Regions from separate parts of the Clostridium sp. CM038 genome, predicted to be linked through region 2. Evidence: riboswitches for the same ligand, from Rfam matches in the RefSeq annotation. Region 2 holds a riboswitch; the other holds the start of a gene.
What was found. A riboswitch is a leader RNA that binds a small molecule or an ion and turns the genes downstream of it on or off. The one in region 2 is predicted to bind S-adenosylmethionine.

Region 1: linked by a shared signal. The riboswitch ahead of ACWJKS_RS01850 (O-acetylhomoserine aminocarboxypropyltransferase/cysteine synthase family protein) and the one ahead of ACWJKS_RS16910 (methionine ABC transporter ATP-binding protein) in region 2 are both predicted to bind S-adenosylmethionine.

What each region holds. Positions count from the first base shown of each region.
Region 1 is NZ_CM143651.1:414,327-422,795, reverse strand. Features, by position in the region: gene ACWJKS_RS01880 (hypothetical protein) at 1-909, opposite strand, end outside; partial or broken gene ACWJKS_RS01875 (nucleoside deaminase) at 1,143-1,391, shown strand; gene ACWJKS_RS01870 (cupin domain-containing protein) at 1,547-2,044, shown strand; gene ACWJKS_RS01865 (undecaprenyl-diphosphate phosphatase) at 2,228-3,076, opposite strand; gene ACWJKS_RS01860 (PadR family transcriptional regulator) at 3,280-3,609, shown strand; gene ACWJKS_RS01855 (permease prefix domain 1-containing protein) at 3,611-4,579, shown strand; SAM riboswitch class I at 4,654-4,764, shown strand; SAM riboswitch class I at 4,898-5,009, shown strand; gene ACWJKS_RS01850 (O-acetylhomoserine aminocarboxypropyltransferase/cysteine synthase family protein) at 5,121-6,407, shown strand; gene ACWJKS_RS01845 (homoserine dehydrogenase) at 6,523-7,812, shown strand; gene ACWJKS_RS01840 (zinc ribbon domain-containing protein YjdM) at 7,938-8,279, opposite strand.
Region 2 is NZ_CM143651.1:3,689,672-3,698,140, forward strand. Features, by position in the region: gene ACWJKS_RS16895 (alanine/glycine:cation symporter family protein) at 138-1,667, opposite strand; gene ACWJKS_RS16900 (MetQ/NlpA family ABC transporter substrate-binding protein) at 1,891-2,694, opposite strand; gene ACWJKS_RS16905 (methionine ABC transporter permease) at 2,745-3,389, opposite strand; gene ACWJKS_RS16910 (methionine ABC transporter ATP-binding protein) at 3,379-4,386, opposite strand; SAM riboswitch class I at 4,504-4,607, opposite strand; SAM riboswitch class I at 4,701-4,819, opposite strand; gene ACWJKS_RS16915 (transglycosylase domain-containing protein) at 5,364-7,805, shown strand; gene ACWJKS_RS16920 (B12-binding domain-containing radical SAM protein) at 8,054-8,469, opposite strand, start outside.

The DNA of each region.
Region 1 (8,469 bases), 860 kb from region 2:
GAATTTCACATTTCCAAAATATATGCCAGCAAACTGATTAAAATAAAATAATAAATTTATAAAATTAACATTCGCGAGCACCATTTTAACATTACTCGGAATTATTTTTACCACTGTTAATAATTTTGGAGTAATAATAAAAATCAAAAATCCACTTGTTGATGCTATTGAACTTGTTGTTATAAATGAGAATAAACATGCAATTACACCTAAAGTAGCTAGTATTAATATCATTATTCCTATCTTAAATATTATAAATTGAATTATGGTATATGCATCCCTTACTAAAATAGGATTATCTATTATTCTTATTGCTTGTAGTTTCCCATTGGTGGGCATGCCATATTGAATCGCTGTCACTATGAATTGAATTGCTAGATACCCTCCATATAAAACTGTTGGTATTAATATTCCAAGTCCTAGTTTTGAATATAAAGCCCTATTTTTATTTTTTGATGTAAGAATCAAATTTTCTACCGTAGAAACAATCTCATCTGTATATGTATTACAACAAACTATAATTAGAATTACCACCATACAGAATGCCATAAAAGTATTGGTTGCTCTATAATCGTATACCTTCCAGAAGCTAACATCCTTATATTTTGTATCTTCCATACTTTTTAACTTTTTACTGGATATTTCTTTTATACCTTTACTAAAGTCATCCTTCTCCTGACTATTTGCCATTTCTTTTATTGTTCCTATTTTTGCATCTAATTTCCCCTGTGCAATTACCTCTGCTTTTCTTGTGTCTTTAATTAACTCATATTGCTCATTTCTATGTGAGTTCTGTGTTTCCATTTCTGGTTTTATAAAAGCCATTACTCCGCAAAGTAAAATAAATATCGCCGCTACAATTATTCCAGTTTTTGATTTTAATATTTTTTTAAGTTCCCAATATATCATATTGTGCCTCCTTGTATTCCTCTTCAGTAATTATTTTTTCGGTAAGATAATAATTATGAAGTGAATCTTGCTATAGGTACATTATATAAGGTTAATCTTATCTCTTGATAACATTAACCTTAAATAAACCTTACAAATATTTTATATTTTAAAAATAAGATAGAAAAGGGATTTTATTTAACTAGTTAAAAATGTTTTGCAAATAAACAAAAGACTTTTTATGGAATTGTACTTTATATACAACTGCCGAGCCATGTGTAATGTGTTCTGGTGCAATATATTGGGGTAATGTGGGGGAAGTAGTATATGGTATAAGCGAGAAAAGATTACTAGAGCTTACTGGTAATAATGATATAAATCCAACCTTTGATTTATCTTGCAGATATGTCTTTGCAAAAGGACAAAAGAATATTAATGTTGAAGGCCCTTTTGAAGAAATTGAGCAAGATGTCGTAAATGTTCATGATGGTTTTTGGGATTAATTGAGTAAACAAATACAAAAGCTGTATTGGAATTTTCTAATACAGTTTTTGTATTGACGCTGCTATAGTTATAATCTAAATGAAACTACCCTTGTCACTACTGATCTATTTGATTATAATTAAGTGTAATCATTTTTTTACAAAGGAGATAAATTATGCACTCATCACAATACTTTATTGACACATTAAATATGGAACCTCATCCTGAAGGTGGTTTCTACAAAAGCAGCTTTGACTCTTGTGAAAATATTAGCTCCAATGATTTAAAAACTAGCTTTGAAGGTGAAAGAATACTTTGGACTAGTATTTATTTTTTATTAAGAGATGGAGAAATTTCAAGTTTCCATAGATTGAAATCAGATGAAATGTGGTACTATCATGCAGGTTCCCCTCTTACAATATATATGATAAGCCCAGAGGGAGAACTTACTACTAAGCAACTAGGTCTTAATATAAAAAATGGAGAAACCCCACAATTCCTAGTACCTAAGAATTATATCTTTGGTTCTGCTATGAATAGTTCAGGTTACTCTCTTGTTGGCTGTATGGTATCCCCTGGCTTTGACTTTAAAGATTTTGAAATATTAAAAAGAGATGTTCTTTTAAACAAGTACTCTCAATATAAGGATATAATAATTAAGCTTACAGAATAACTATTGCTTTGTAATTAGAGACCCTACTAGAATCAATGATTCTAGTAGGGTCTCACTATTTTAATACTATTTATTTATGTTCTAAACATTTACTACCGTCTTCATATCACTTAATACATATGTATTTTTTTCCCTTTGCCGTTTCATAAAGAAAGAATGCCACTTGCTATTTACTCTCTATGATTATATTAAAACAATAACCTTAGTTAATACTAATATTCCAAGTAAAATACCTACTACTATTCTATATATTGCAAAGACTTTCATTGGTTTCTTTTTCAAATAATCCACAAATTTTTTCATAACTATCAAAGATACTATGAAGGCTACAACAAATCCTACTATTAATGAAATCCATAATGTTTTCGTCATTATAGAATAATCAAATTCAAATAAGTCCTTACCTGTCGCCCCTATCATAGCTGGAATCGCTATGAAAAATGAAAATTCTGCTGCTATTGGTGTTGATAATCCTGCAATCCATCCACCCATAATTGTAGAAGCACTTCTTGACATTCCTGGCCACACACAAAAAAGTTGTAATAAACCGATCTTAAATGATTGTATAGGCGTTATGCTATCTATACTTTCTACTTTATGATCCCTATTTCTAACTCTCTTCTCGATTATTAGTAACAATAATCCACCAACTATGAATCCTACTATAACAGCCTCTGGTGTAAACAGTAGTTTTATTTTGTCGTATAATACTACTACTGCAATTCCCATTGGAATAGATGCCGTAATAACATTTATACCAAATCTGAATCCTTTCTTTCCCTTTTTTCCTTTACTAAATATAAACTTAAAAAATTCTATTATACTTTCGCTAATCTTCTCCCAATACAAAACAACAACTGCCATTATTGCTCCAAGTTGGATTACAACTTGAAACATCTTTGCAAATTCTCCCTCAAACCCAATTGCCCATCCAATCAATATCATATGTCCTGTAGACGATACTGGGATAAATTCAGTTACCCCTTCTACTATTGCTATTATAATTGCTTTTAATAAAAATATTATGTCCATAACTCACCATTCCTTACAATTTAATTATTACTGTATATAGTTTATCATAATAATCTATAAGGTACCATCTTCAAAACTTACTGTAATATGACATCTATGCAAGTTTTAAAAAATGCTTTACCTGTCGTAGTAATTGTGTTATTCTTAAATTACTACGACAGACAAAGTACTACAGATGCAGTAAAATTAAAGGAGGATATAATTTGATAAGCAGCGATGTAATTCGAGGATATAATGATACGATTATTCTTTTTATGCTTCAAGATGGCGAATCCTACGGGTATGAAATATCAAAAAACATCAGAAAATTATCAGAGGAGAAGTATGTTATGAAAGAGACCACACTCTATTCAGCATTCAACCGTCTTGAGAAGAATGGATATATCGAATCTTTCTATAAAGACGAAACCTTTGGTAAAAGACGCACATATTATAAAATCACCCCCGTAGGTTTAACCTACTATAAAGAAAAATGTGAAGAATGGAGCTTAACAAAAGAAGTTATTAATAAATTTATTAAGGAGAGGGATTAAAATGGAAACTATAAAAAATTATTTAGATAATATGTTTAAAGTCCTACCAAGAACAAATCAGACGGTCAAATTAAAAAACGATTTATTATGGAATATGGAAGAAAAATATAACGAGAATAAGAATGATGGAAAATCAGAAAATGAGGCCATTGGTATTGTAATTTCAGAATTTGGCAATATTGACGAATTAATTGATGAACTCGGCATCGAACATATGAAAGATGATGTTATACTTAAAACCATTACACAGGAAGATGCAGATAATTTTATGGCTGAAAAAAAGAGATCTGGCTTATTGTTGGGTATTGGTGTTTCTTTATGTATTGTAGCAACGGCTATATTAATATTAATTACCACTCTCGTAGATAATGGCATTCTCGGTAAAGGTATTTCAAAAAATTTCAGCGATATGTTTGGTATTATTCCACTATTTATTCTACTTGTACCTGCTATAGCTTTATTCATTTATTCCGGTATAAAGCTAGAAAAATACAAGTATCTACAAAGCGGTTTTGATTTGCCTCCTCATGTAAAAGTAATTGTAAATCAAAAAAATAATGCTTTTGCATCAACCCATATGATATCTGTAATAACAGGTGTGTGCATATGTGTCATATCACCAGTTGCACTTTTTGTATCATCTGCTTTTGGCGACAATGCATCTAGCTACGGAGTAGTTGTTTTACTTGTGATGATTGCTATTGCCGTTTTCCTCTTTATATATTTTGGAAATATTAAGCAGAGTTTTAGTATTCTTTTACAGATTGGTGACTTTTCAAAAGAAAAAACTGAAGATAATAAACTTATTGGTGCAGTTGCTGCTATCGTATGGCCATTAGCAATCTGTATCTTCCTTGTCAGTGGATTAGTTTTTAATCTATGGCACATTAATTGGATTATATTCCCTATCGTTGGCATTTTATTTGGTATGTTCAGTGCAGCATATAGTATTATAAAAGGGCATAATTAAAATAATTTTATCTTTTAAAAAAGTATTGACAATTGTTTTTATGAGTAATATACTAAATACTAATAACTGAATACAACTTATCCAGAGTGGCAGAGGAACTGGTCCGATGAAGCCCGACAACCAGCATTCTTATTCGAATGTAGTGGTGTCAATTCCTGCAGATTGTAAAATCTGAAAGATAAGGATGTTAGCAAATTTTATGATACAATTTTATTGTTTATTAAAGTTAACTATTGCTACTTTCCTTATAGGAAAGTAGCTTTTTTTCTTCCCCAAAAATCTAAATAAATAATGTACTAAATACTAACAACTAAATATAACTTATCCAGAGCGGCAGAGGGACTGGCCCGATGATGCCCGACAACCAGCATTTTTAAAAGAAGTGCAATGGTGTCAATTCCATCAGATTGTAAAATCTGAAAGATAAGGACGATAGCAAATTTTATGATACAATTTTATTGTTTAATAAAATTAATCATGCTGCTTTCCTTATAGGAGAGCAGCTTTTTTTTGAAAAATAATTATAAAAGGAGAAATTAATATGAGTGAGCGAAAATTAAGTTTTGAAACATTACAGGTACATGCAGGGCAGGTTCCAGATCCTACTACAGGATCAAGAGCAGTTCCAATTTATCAAACATCATCTTATGTTTTTAAAAATGCAGATCATGCAGCAAATTTATTTCAATTAAAAGAAGAAGGAAATATATATTCAAGAATAATGAACCCAACTACAGACGTTTTTGAAAAAAGAGTAGCCGCTCTTGAAGGCGGAGTAGCAGGACTTGCTACAGCTTCAGGAATAGCTGCAACATTCTATGCAATACTTAATGTAGCAAATTCAGGTGATGAAATAGTAGCTGCAAGCACTCTATATGGTGGTACTTATGAACTATTTAATGTTACTCTTAGAAAACTTGGAATTAACGTAACATTTGTTGATCCAGATGATCCTGAAAATTTTAGAAAAGCTATCTCGAATAAAACAAAAGCACTTTATGCTGAAACAATGGGAAACCCAAAAATAAACGTTCTAGATATAGAGGCAGTAGCGAATATTGCTCATGAAAATAAAATACCCCTTATTATTGACAATACCTTTGCAACTCCATTCCTTTGTCGTCCAATTGAGTATGGTGCAGATGTAATTATTCATTCAGCAACAAAGTTCATTGGAGGACATGGAACTACTATTGGTGGAATTATAGTTGATGCTGGTAAATTTGATTGGGCAGCAAGCGGTAAATTCCCTGATTTTACAACTCCGGATAAAAGTTATAATGGAATAGTATATGCTAATTTAGGTGCTCCAGCATTTGCTTTGAAAGCTAGAGTTCAACTTTTAAGAAACACCGGTGCTACGCTTAGCCCTCAAAGTGCATTTTTATTTCTTCAAGGTTTGGAGTCATTATCATTAAGAGTTGAGAGACATGTAGCAAACGCTAGGCAAGTTGTTAAATTTTTGAGTAAGCATCCAAATGTTTCATGGGTAAATTATCCTGAACTTGAAGGGAGCAAATATAAAGAATTAGCTAAAAAATACCTACCAAAGGGCGCAGGATCAATATTCACTTTTGGAATAAAAGGTGGCCTTGAATCTGGAAAGAAATTTATTAATAGTGTAGAATTATTTTCGCTGCTTGCAAATGTTGCAGATGCAAAATCTCTAGTAATTCACCCCTCAAGCACAACTCATGCAGAGCTTAACGCAGAGGAGCAAAAATCTGCTGGAGTTACTTCAGATTTGATAAGACTTTCAATTGGTGTTGAGGGTATCGATGACATTATATACGATTTGACGCAAGCTCTAGAAAAATCTATTCAATAAAAAGTTAATAATTCTTTGGCAGTTGGTTTCAAAATAAGGTCTTGTTCCTAACTATATTCCTCCATCACCTTAGATGACGGAGGAATAACTTTAAAGTTTAGAAAGGAAAACTAATATGAAAAAGGTAAAAATAGCGATTTTAGGTTTTGGAAATGTTGGGACAGGTGTATGGAAAATACTTCAGGAAAATAAAAAAGAAATAATGAAACGTTCAAATTATGAAATAGAAGTTGCTAAAATACTTGTAAAAGATATAAATAAAAAAAGAGATGTCAAAGCACCTAATGGCCTATTAACAGATAACATTGATGATATTATAAATGATGAAAGTATAAAAATTGTGGTTGAACTTATTGGTGGATGCGATAAATCTAAAGAGTATATGATACGCGCAATGAAATCTAAAAAACATATTGTAACTGCTAATAAATTAGTTATCGCGAACTGGGGCGAAGAGTTATTTAAAACAGCGGAGAAAGAAAACGTATTGTTTTATTATGAAGCAAGTGTGGCTGGTGGAATTCCAATAATACGCGAGATTAATGAGAGCCTTACAGCCAATAGGATTGAGCAGATAATTGGAATTATAAATGGAACAACTAATTACATATTAAGCAAAATGACAATGGATGGGATTAGCTTTGATGAAGCGCTAAAAGAGGCGCAAGAAAAGGGTTATGCTGAAGCGGACCCAACCTCTGATGTTGATGGCTTTGACGCTGTATATAAGCTTGCGATAATGTCTTCTCTAGCATTTGGAACTAAGGTAGATCATGATTGTATTTATAGAGAAGGAATAAGAAGAATTAGTGACATAGATATAGAATATGCTAAAAAACTTGGTTATTCAATAAAACTTTTAGCAATAGCTAAAGAAGTAAATAACAAATTAGAGCTAAGAGTACATCCAACCCTAATACCTTCGAGCCACCCAATGGCAAATGTAGCCGATGCATTTAATGCTATTATGATAAAAGGAAATGCAGTTGGAGAGTTAATGCTATATGGAAAAGGCGCTGGAGCTTTTCCAACTGGAAGTGCAGTTGTAGGTGATATAATATCCATATTAAGAAATAATGTAAATCCTTATGACTTATTAGACCTAAGTGACAAGACTGATTTTAAAGAAGTGAAAAAATCAGAAGAAAATGAATCAGAATTCTATATTAGACTTAATGTTAAAGATACAGTAGAAGTTTTAGGAGATACAGCGAAAATATTTGGGAAAAACAATGTCAGCATTATGTCCGTTACTGGAGATGTAAGGCACGATGATCATGGACCACTAGGATTTATTACACATAAAAGTTCAGAAAAAAACATAAGAATTTCATTAGAAAAAATAAAAGAACTAGAAAACGTCAACAAAATAGAAAGTATAATAAGGATGGAATCATTTTATTAAACTTATTCTCCTTTTAGTATTTATATATAAAAACACCCCATCAGATGAATTTTACAACTTTTTTAGTTATAATCATTCAATGGGGTGAAGTTCACTACTTCGGTTCTATTACATTAAACCTTGATTTATACCTTTTTAACAAATTCAGATTTTAATTCCATAGCTCCAAACCCATCAATTTTGCAATCAATATTATGATCTCCATCAACCAACCGTATATTTTTTACTTTTGTACCTTTTTTTATGGCTAATGGACTTCCTTTTACTTTAAGGTCTTTGATTATTGTTACAGAATCACCATCGTTTAATACATTTCCATTTGCATCTTTGATAATCCTTTTCTCTTCACTACTTTCTGTTTCTAATTCTAAAGTCCATTCATGAGCACATTCAGGGCAAACAAAAATACTTCTATCTTCGTAAGTGTATTCTGAATTACATTTTGGGCAATTTGGCAAATCAGCCATAATTTCATTTCCTCCATTCGTTATTGTTAACTCTAATATATAAGAATTATTGTCAATTTTCTTTTTACAACTTCATAAGAATAGAAATTACAAAGTTAAAATTCACAAAAAAAAATATAGGGAGTTCCTTATATGCTTATATACTATCATAGTCTCCTCATATTGACAAACCTTCCTCCGCCCTCTCCTT
Region 2 (8,469 bases):
TTGTTTTTCTACTTAAAGAAAATAATTACCTCTATTAGAGTATACCCTAAATAGTATACTTTGCTTCTTTTAATCCATACTATTTTAAGAAAGTTTACTAAATTACCTATTAATTAAGTTTATTCTAAGTATGTACCTTATTTCCAAACATCAGTATCAACACCAATAGATTTTGATTTGAATTTAGTTCCATCGGTTTTTTTATAATTTTTCAATATTTTTAATGCATAGTTAGACCCAATTAATATAATTGGAACATTTACATAAACTAAAACAATATTTACAAAATCACCTATGTACCATAAATTTGCAAGTTCTAAACCAGCAAGAACTGTTAATGCGCCAAATGGAACAAAGAATAATGCACCAACCAAACGTATTCCCATAATAAATTTCTTATTTCTAGATATTAAATTTGCGGAGACTTCTGCAAACAATATTAAACCGAGCAATGTTGTAAATGCAAACATTCCATAGCATAGCGAAACAATAATTGTAACTGTTCCATCTAATGCAGTACCAGGAACTAAGTATTTGATTGAGGATAGGTAAACTGTAAGTTTAGATGCTTCTATACTCTCCCATGCAACTCCAGCAGTACCTGTCCAAACATGTGCCATAACAATAACAAATCCAGTCATACTACATATTACCATTGTGTCAAGAAAAACTCCTAGACATTGTACAAAACCTTGTTCTGCAGGATGTTTATTCTCCGCTGTCGCAGCCGCCATTGTAATTGTTCCTTGTCCAGCTTCATTGGACATTAACCCACGCTTAATTCCTTGAGCTAAAGCCACACCAAATGCCCCACCAAATAATGCATTGGGCTTAAATGCTCCACCAATCACTTCTTTAAAGAAATACGGAACTTTATCTAAGTTAACTAATATTATTAAAATAACTATAAGTGTATAAATAACTGCCATAATAGGTACCAGTACATCTGTAACTGCAGTAACTCTTTTTATTCCTCCAATTACAGTCAAAAGAACAGTAATTATTAAGACTATTGCTATCCCATAATAAACTGTGGATTGACGTCCAAAGGTTTTTCCAGCTATAGTATCAGCTATTGAACCGAAACTTGTAAATAAATGAAAAGCTTGAGATGGGATAACAAACAGTGCATATATTATAAAAAGTGAAGACAGTATAATACCTACCCACCGTTTATTTCCCAAAATCTTTTGACCATAAAATGGAAGTCCACCCACGAACTCCTTGCCATTTTTCTCTTTAAAAAGCTGTGCAAGTACAGATTCTACAAAAGCCGTGGACATACCAAAGAAAGCTGAAACCCACATCCAAAATAGTGCCCCTGGTCCGCCAACAGATATTGCACCTGTAACCCCCATAATATTACCTGGACCTACACGCATAGCAGAACTTAGTAAAAATGATGCTAATGAACTAACCCCAGTATCTGTTTCCTTTTTTGTAGCAAGAATCTTAATTCCTTTTTTAAATGCCATAACTTGAATAAATCCAGTTTTAAATGTAAGATAAATTCCTGTTCCTAAAAGTAAAATAACTGCAAAGGCAAAATTACCTAAAACCGGGATGTTTTGATACCACTTAAAATTAGTTGGAAATTCCCATAGAAAATCCGCAATAGGAACTATAAAATCAAAAAAATTATTTATTGCTTGAAATAATACACTCATTTTTAAACCTCCATATTATAATGTTATCCTTATTTGCATTTTAGAATTAATTACTCCAAAAATTATTTGCATACGGTAATTATACACTAATAAGGTATAAAATGAATTTTTTAAAAAATAAAAGTATAAAAATGTCGTTAAACTTTATGCTTTACTATAAAAAAATCATCTTACTTTCGACTATTACGCCCAAAGCAAAATGATTAATGGTTTTATATTTTTTTTAGAAAGCAGGAATTATATCTCCTTTATATTTATCTTCAATAATTTTTTTAACTTCTAGAGAATTTAATGCCTTTGAAAGTGCTTCTATATGAGGTTTAGTTTTATCTTCTTTTCTAACTGCAAGCACATTTGCATAAGGCGAATCTTTTGATTCAATTGCTAGTGCGTCTTTTGTCGGATTTAAATTGGCTTCTATTGCAAAATTTGAGTTTATAACTGCTGCATCCACATCTTTTAAAATCCTTGGAAGCTGAGGAGCGTCTAATTCAGTTATTTTAAAATTCTTTTTATTTTCAGTAATATCAAGTTTAGAAATAAGATCTCCACTTTTTAGTTTTAATAGCCCTTCCTTCTCAAGCACTCTAAGTGCTCTTGCTCCATTTGTAGGATCACTTGGAATGGCTATTTTAGCTCCATCTTTTAAATCACTTAGCTTTTTATATTTATTAGAGTACACACCCATAGGTTCAAGATGAACCTTTACAGTATAGTCTAGGTCCACTCCCTTTTCTTTACTAAAGGATTGCAAATAAGGAATATGTTGAAAGAAATTAGCATCTAATTGTCCCTCGGCTAGTGCAGTGTTTGGTGTTACATAGTCAGTAAATTCTACTATTTCGAGAGTATATCCCTCTTTTGCGAGAATCGGCTTTATAGCCTCTAATATTTCTTTATGAGGCACTGGTGACGCACCTACTTTAATGATTTTTTTCTCAGTTACATCCGCCTCTTTTTTTGCTCCACATCCACTCAGTGTAAAAATCACAACTATTGTTAATAATATGCTTAATATTTTTTTCATTTTTAATTTCCTCCTCTTATTTTTCTTTTAATATTTTTATAATTCAAAACTTATTTAATCATTTTTCTGTACAATATATTTCCTAAGGCTTGAATTACTTGCACAACTGCAATTAATATAATTACAGTGTATATCATGATATCTGACTTAAATCTATAGTAACCATATTTTACGGCTACATCTCCAAGTCCCCCTCCACCAATTGTCCCAGCCATAGCTGAGTAACCTATAATGTTTATTATTGTTAACGTAACTCCAAGAACTATAGACGGCATTGCCTCTTTTAACATAACCTTAAATATAATTTGATAGGTTTTTGCACCAAATGACTTAGCTGCTTCAACAATTCCATAATCCACTTCTAAAAGTGCAGATTCTATTATTCTTGCAGCAAAAGGTGCTGCACCAAGCGTTAGAGGAACTATAGCTGCATTAGTACCTATTGTTGTTCCAACTATAAGCTTAGTTAAAGGGAATATAGATATCATTAGTATAATAAACGGAAAAGACCTAAGTACATTTATTACTAAATTTAAGATTTTATAGATTAAAGTGTTTGGCCTTAGGCCAATAGGTCCAGTTATAATTAATCCTACTGCTGAAATAAACCCTAAAATAACTGTAAAAATCGTGGATAATGTTACCATATATATAGTTTCTTTTAGTGCAGGTAATAAAATATCTTTAAATAGCATTTATACTCTCTCCCTTGTGCTTCTCAAGCTGCACAGAATAATTAATGAGCTCCCACTCTATAGATTTTTCATCTAAATAATTTAATATCTTCTTCTTATTCTCTTTACTTGCATTTATTATGAGACTTCCCATTACGTTATCCCTAAATTTTTCAAGCCTGCCCCATACTATTGAAAAATCAATATTTAACTCCCTGGCAATTGATGTTATAAGGCAACTCTGGGTAATTTCCTTTGTAAAAAATATTTTAATGTTATATCCCGTGCTAGGCAGTAATTCTTCCTCTCCCATAAGTGTTTGCATTTCCTTTGTTGGCCTAATAAATAGTTCATCGGTAATGCCATGGCTTTTAATTTCCCCTCCTTCTAAAAGAATAAATTTATTACAAATTTCTTTTACCACTTCCATCTGATGGGTAACTACAATAATTGTTATATTAAATTTGTTATTGATAGCCCTTAAAAGCTCTAATATAGATTTTGTAGTTTTAGGATCTAGTGCAGAGGTAGCTTCATCACAAAGTAATATTTTCGGATTAAGTGAAAGCGCTCTTGCAATTCCAACTCTTTGCTTCTGCCCTCCGCTAAGTTGTTTTACATTGGTGTTTGCTTTATCCTTAAGTCCTACTAACTCTATTAAGCTATCTACTCTTTTTTTAATAAAATTTTTATCGTTTCCCCATATTTCTAGTGGAAATGCTATGTTTTCAAAAACATTTTTACTGTTAATAAGATTAAAACTTTGAAATATTATGCCTACATTTTTCCTAAACTCGCGAAGTTCTTTCAAACTTAGCTGTTTCACCCCTTTTTCCATTATATTAATGGTACCTGTATCATAGGTTTCAAGCCCATTAAAGCATCTAAGTAAAGTGGATTTACCAGCTCCACTGTGACCAATAACACCATAAATATCACCTTCCTCCACTGTAAATGAAACATCATTTAACACTTTAACCCCTGAAAAACTTTTACTTACACCTCGAACTTTAATCATGATATCCCTTCTCCTTTTCATTTCTTATAATTCATCTTTACCTTTTGATCCTTTCTTTAAACATCACTCTAAAAAAATAGAGCCCAAGAATAAACTTGGGCACTACTTCCAAACTTATTCTTATCTTGCAGCAATGCTGCAGGAATTAACACCATGTATCATAATATGATACTGGTTGTCGGGGTTCATAGGGCCAGTCCCTCCACCTCTCTTGATAAGACACTATTAAATTTTATTTACATCTATTCAAAAAAACAAAAACCTCTTTCATCATTATATAATGATGAAAGAGGTATAAAATTACAAAGACACCTCTCTCATCTTCCGCTAATTTACAATGAAATTAACGCAGGATTTAGCACCTATTCAGACAATACGTCTGATGGTTGCCGAGATGTCATCGGGCCAGTCCCTCTATCTCTCTTGATGAGAATTAACTTATTTATTAAATTAGATTTATAATATCACTATATGAATGCTATGTAAAGAAGTTTTTATATACACCTTCTCCAAACATCATACAACTGTCTAATGATGTTTCATCATAATATATATTTTGTTCATACTTTATATATAACATAAATATTCATGTTACATTATTTATGTTATAATATATTGTAATAATTATATTGTTCTAGGAGGATACATTGTATGGCTAATGTTTGAAATGCCAATAAGAAATAATTAACATCAATAGAAATCACATCATATAACTTGGTGTTATTGACAAAATTGTAAAATAATTGTATTATACACACATAAACTAAGCACTTTTTTAATAGTATAAGAGAGACCCATAAGGTCTCTTTTATGTGACCTAGTATTAGAATTCAGTAATAACAATTGAATATAGGACTAAAAACAGGAAAATACTTATGGCGACCAAGTAAGCCCCCCCCTTTACGTATGTATGAAGCGTGGTCATCCAGGGCTAACCCTGGACATTTTTTGTATAATAAAAAAAGGAGGAGATATTAATGGATGATAATCAAAATGTAGAACCCATAAAAATAGCACCGGTTAAAAAGAAACTTTGGAAAAAAATCGTTAAAGGTTTATTGATATTTTCTGCAATAATTTTCGTATCGGCTACGATAACTTTAGGATATGGTTATATTAAATATGGTCCTAAAATAGAGGCAACTATAAAAGATGCTAACAATATAGCACAAACCATAAACGAAACCTCCTTTAATACCCGAAAACCAACACAATTTTTTGATACTAATGGTAAACTATTAAAAGAATTTAAGACCAATACATATTATTACACAAAAGAAGCAGACTTAAATCCCTATGTAGGTAAAGCTGTCACTTCAATAGAAGACCAAAGATTTTATAAACATGGTGGTATAGATTATAAAGGTATAAGGAGAGCTGTCTGGGTATATATAAAATCCAAGGGAGCTATCGTACAAGGTGGTTCAACAATAACGCAACAACTTGCAAGAAATGTATTCCTTACATTTGACGTAACCTTGTCGAGAAAATTGGAAGAGTCTGTTATAGCAAATAAATTAGAAGAAAGATATTCAAAAGATCAAATATTAGAGTTTTATGTAAATAATATAAACTTCGGCAATGGATGCTATAGTATTGAAAGTGCTTCCCAATTTTACTTTCAAAAGAATAATAAGGATTTAGATTTATCTCAAATAGCTATGCTTGTTTCAATACCTAATAATCCATCTGTTTATAACCCCGTGACTCAGCTGGACAATGTTATAAAGAGGAGAGACTTAGTCTTAGATAAAATGCTAAGCTTAGAACAAATTTCACAAAATGATTTTGATACAGCAAAAGCAGAAGTTATTAAATTAAATATTAAACCTCGTACAGCACCTGAACCTATGAGCTATGATATTCAATATGCTGTTCACAATGCAACCTTAAAGTTAATGGAGCAAAATGGTTTCGTTTCTAAATATTCTTTTAGTAATGATAATGATAGAAACACTTATTTCACTAAGTATAATGATGAATATGAGTCTAAAGAAAAACAACTTCTTAGTGGAGGATATAGAATAGATACATCTATTGATACTGCAAAACAAGAAAAATTACAAAGTGTAGTAGATAGTCATTTGGCTCAATATACAAGCACCAATAACAAAACAGATTTATATGAAAAGCAAGGTGCAAGCGTTACTATAGATAATAATACTGGAGAAGTAGTAGCTATAGTTGGAGGTAGAAGCCAAGATGGTAACACCTTTAACAGAGCCTTCTTAGGTGTAAGGCAGCCAGGTTCCGCTATAAAGCCATTAATCGCATATACCCCTGCATTTGAAAAAGGCTACATTCCCGCTAGTGAATATGAAGACAAAGCCTTTGATAATGGTCCCGCTAATGTTGATTTTAAATACAGAGGTTCTGTATCTTTAAGATATGCAGTTGAGATATCTATAAACACTATCCCGGTTAGATTAGTGGGAGAAATGGGCGTAAAGAATTCGTTGAAATATTTACAAAACATGGAGTTTAAATATACAACTCCTCAAGATATTTACCCTATAATTGCTATAGGTGGTTTTACAAAGGGTGTTACGCCAGTTGAAATGGCTTCAGGTTATTCAACCCTTGCAAGAAACGGCGAATTTATAAGTCCGACTAATGTACGTAAAATAACAAATACAATAGTTAATGAAGTATTATTTGAAAATAAACATAAGCAAACTACAGTGTATGATAGTGGTGCCTCTTATCTTATGACAGATACTTTAAAGGGTGTACTAACAAAAACAGAAAGTCATGCAAATTTAGCCCTTAGTAACTATCCCTTTACTGCAGGTAAAACAGGAACTACAGATCAATCAAAAGATGCTTGGTTTGTAGGATATACACCTTATTATACAACCTCTGTATGGGTAGGAGATGATATTCCAGCGCCACAAAACATGTATGGAGCTCAAGAACCAGGTCAGATATGGAAAGAATATATGGAGTACCTACACCAAGGTCTAGAACAAAAAGACTTTACTCGTCCTAATACAGTAGTTGATAGAAATGGGGTATTAATGAATACTCTATATATCAAATTAAATGAAAATGGTAAAATAAAAGCAGAAAAGAAAGTCATAGAAAAACCAAGTGATGATGATGTAAAAAAAGCAAGTGATGATGCTGCAAAAAAAGCAAGCGATGATGCTGCAAAAAAGACAAGCGATGATGCTGCAAAAAAAGCAAGCGATGATGCTGCAAACAAAGCAGCTGCGGATAAAGCAGCAGCAGACAAAGTAGCTGCTGACGCAGCAGCTGCAAATGAAGCCGCAGCAAAAGCAGCTGCAGACAAAGCAGCTGCAGACAAAGCGGCTGCAGACGCAGCCGCAAATGAACAACCACCAGCCCCAACCCCAGCTCCAGACCCAGCTCCAGCCCCAACCCCAGCCCCAGACCCAACCCCACCCCCTGCACAATAAACCAGCGCGAACGTTAAATCATCACCTACGCTGCTGCACTATTAATGACTTTCCTTCTGAAGTGTCATTAATCAGTAATTATATTTTATTTTAAAAGAGGGGAAGTATTTAAAAATACTTCCCCTCTTTTTTTACCGCTATATTTAAGCATACCGTTGATATCCTATATACAAATCCTTTCTTAAACAATCGTATTGGAAGATTATGAGTTTGCCTTCTTTTCTCAAAATTTTATTAGTTTCCGCCACCTACTTTGTTCTATAAGCCAACCAGCTAGAAAATCTTCCTATATTTTTAAAAGAAACTATATTGCACAAGATCTCAGTTAGTTTTCCAAATTTTCTATAACAAAAATTAAATGTTAAAAATGGAATCCATTGTTTTTTGGATTTCGGCAGTCTTTTCATTATGTTTTTAAACGTGTACACCTCTTTATATATCCATAGATAGCCATTATATAATTCTTCTGCTGTCATACTCTTGGGTTTATATACAACATGGGCAGTATTATAATTAGACAAATTAAAATCTACTATTCTATTTTTCTCGAATAATGATAAGTATAACTTTGTACCAGGATAGGGGGTAAGAATATGGGATGTTACCGTTTCTATTTTATTTTTAACTACCCATTCTAATGTGCTCTTAAATATTGAGGCATCAT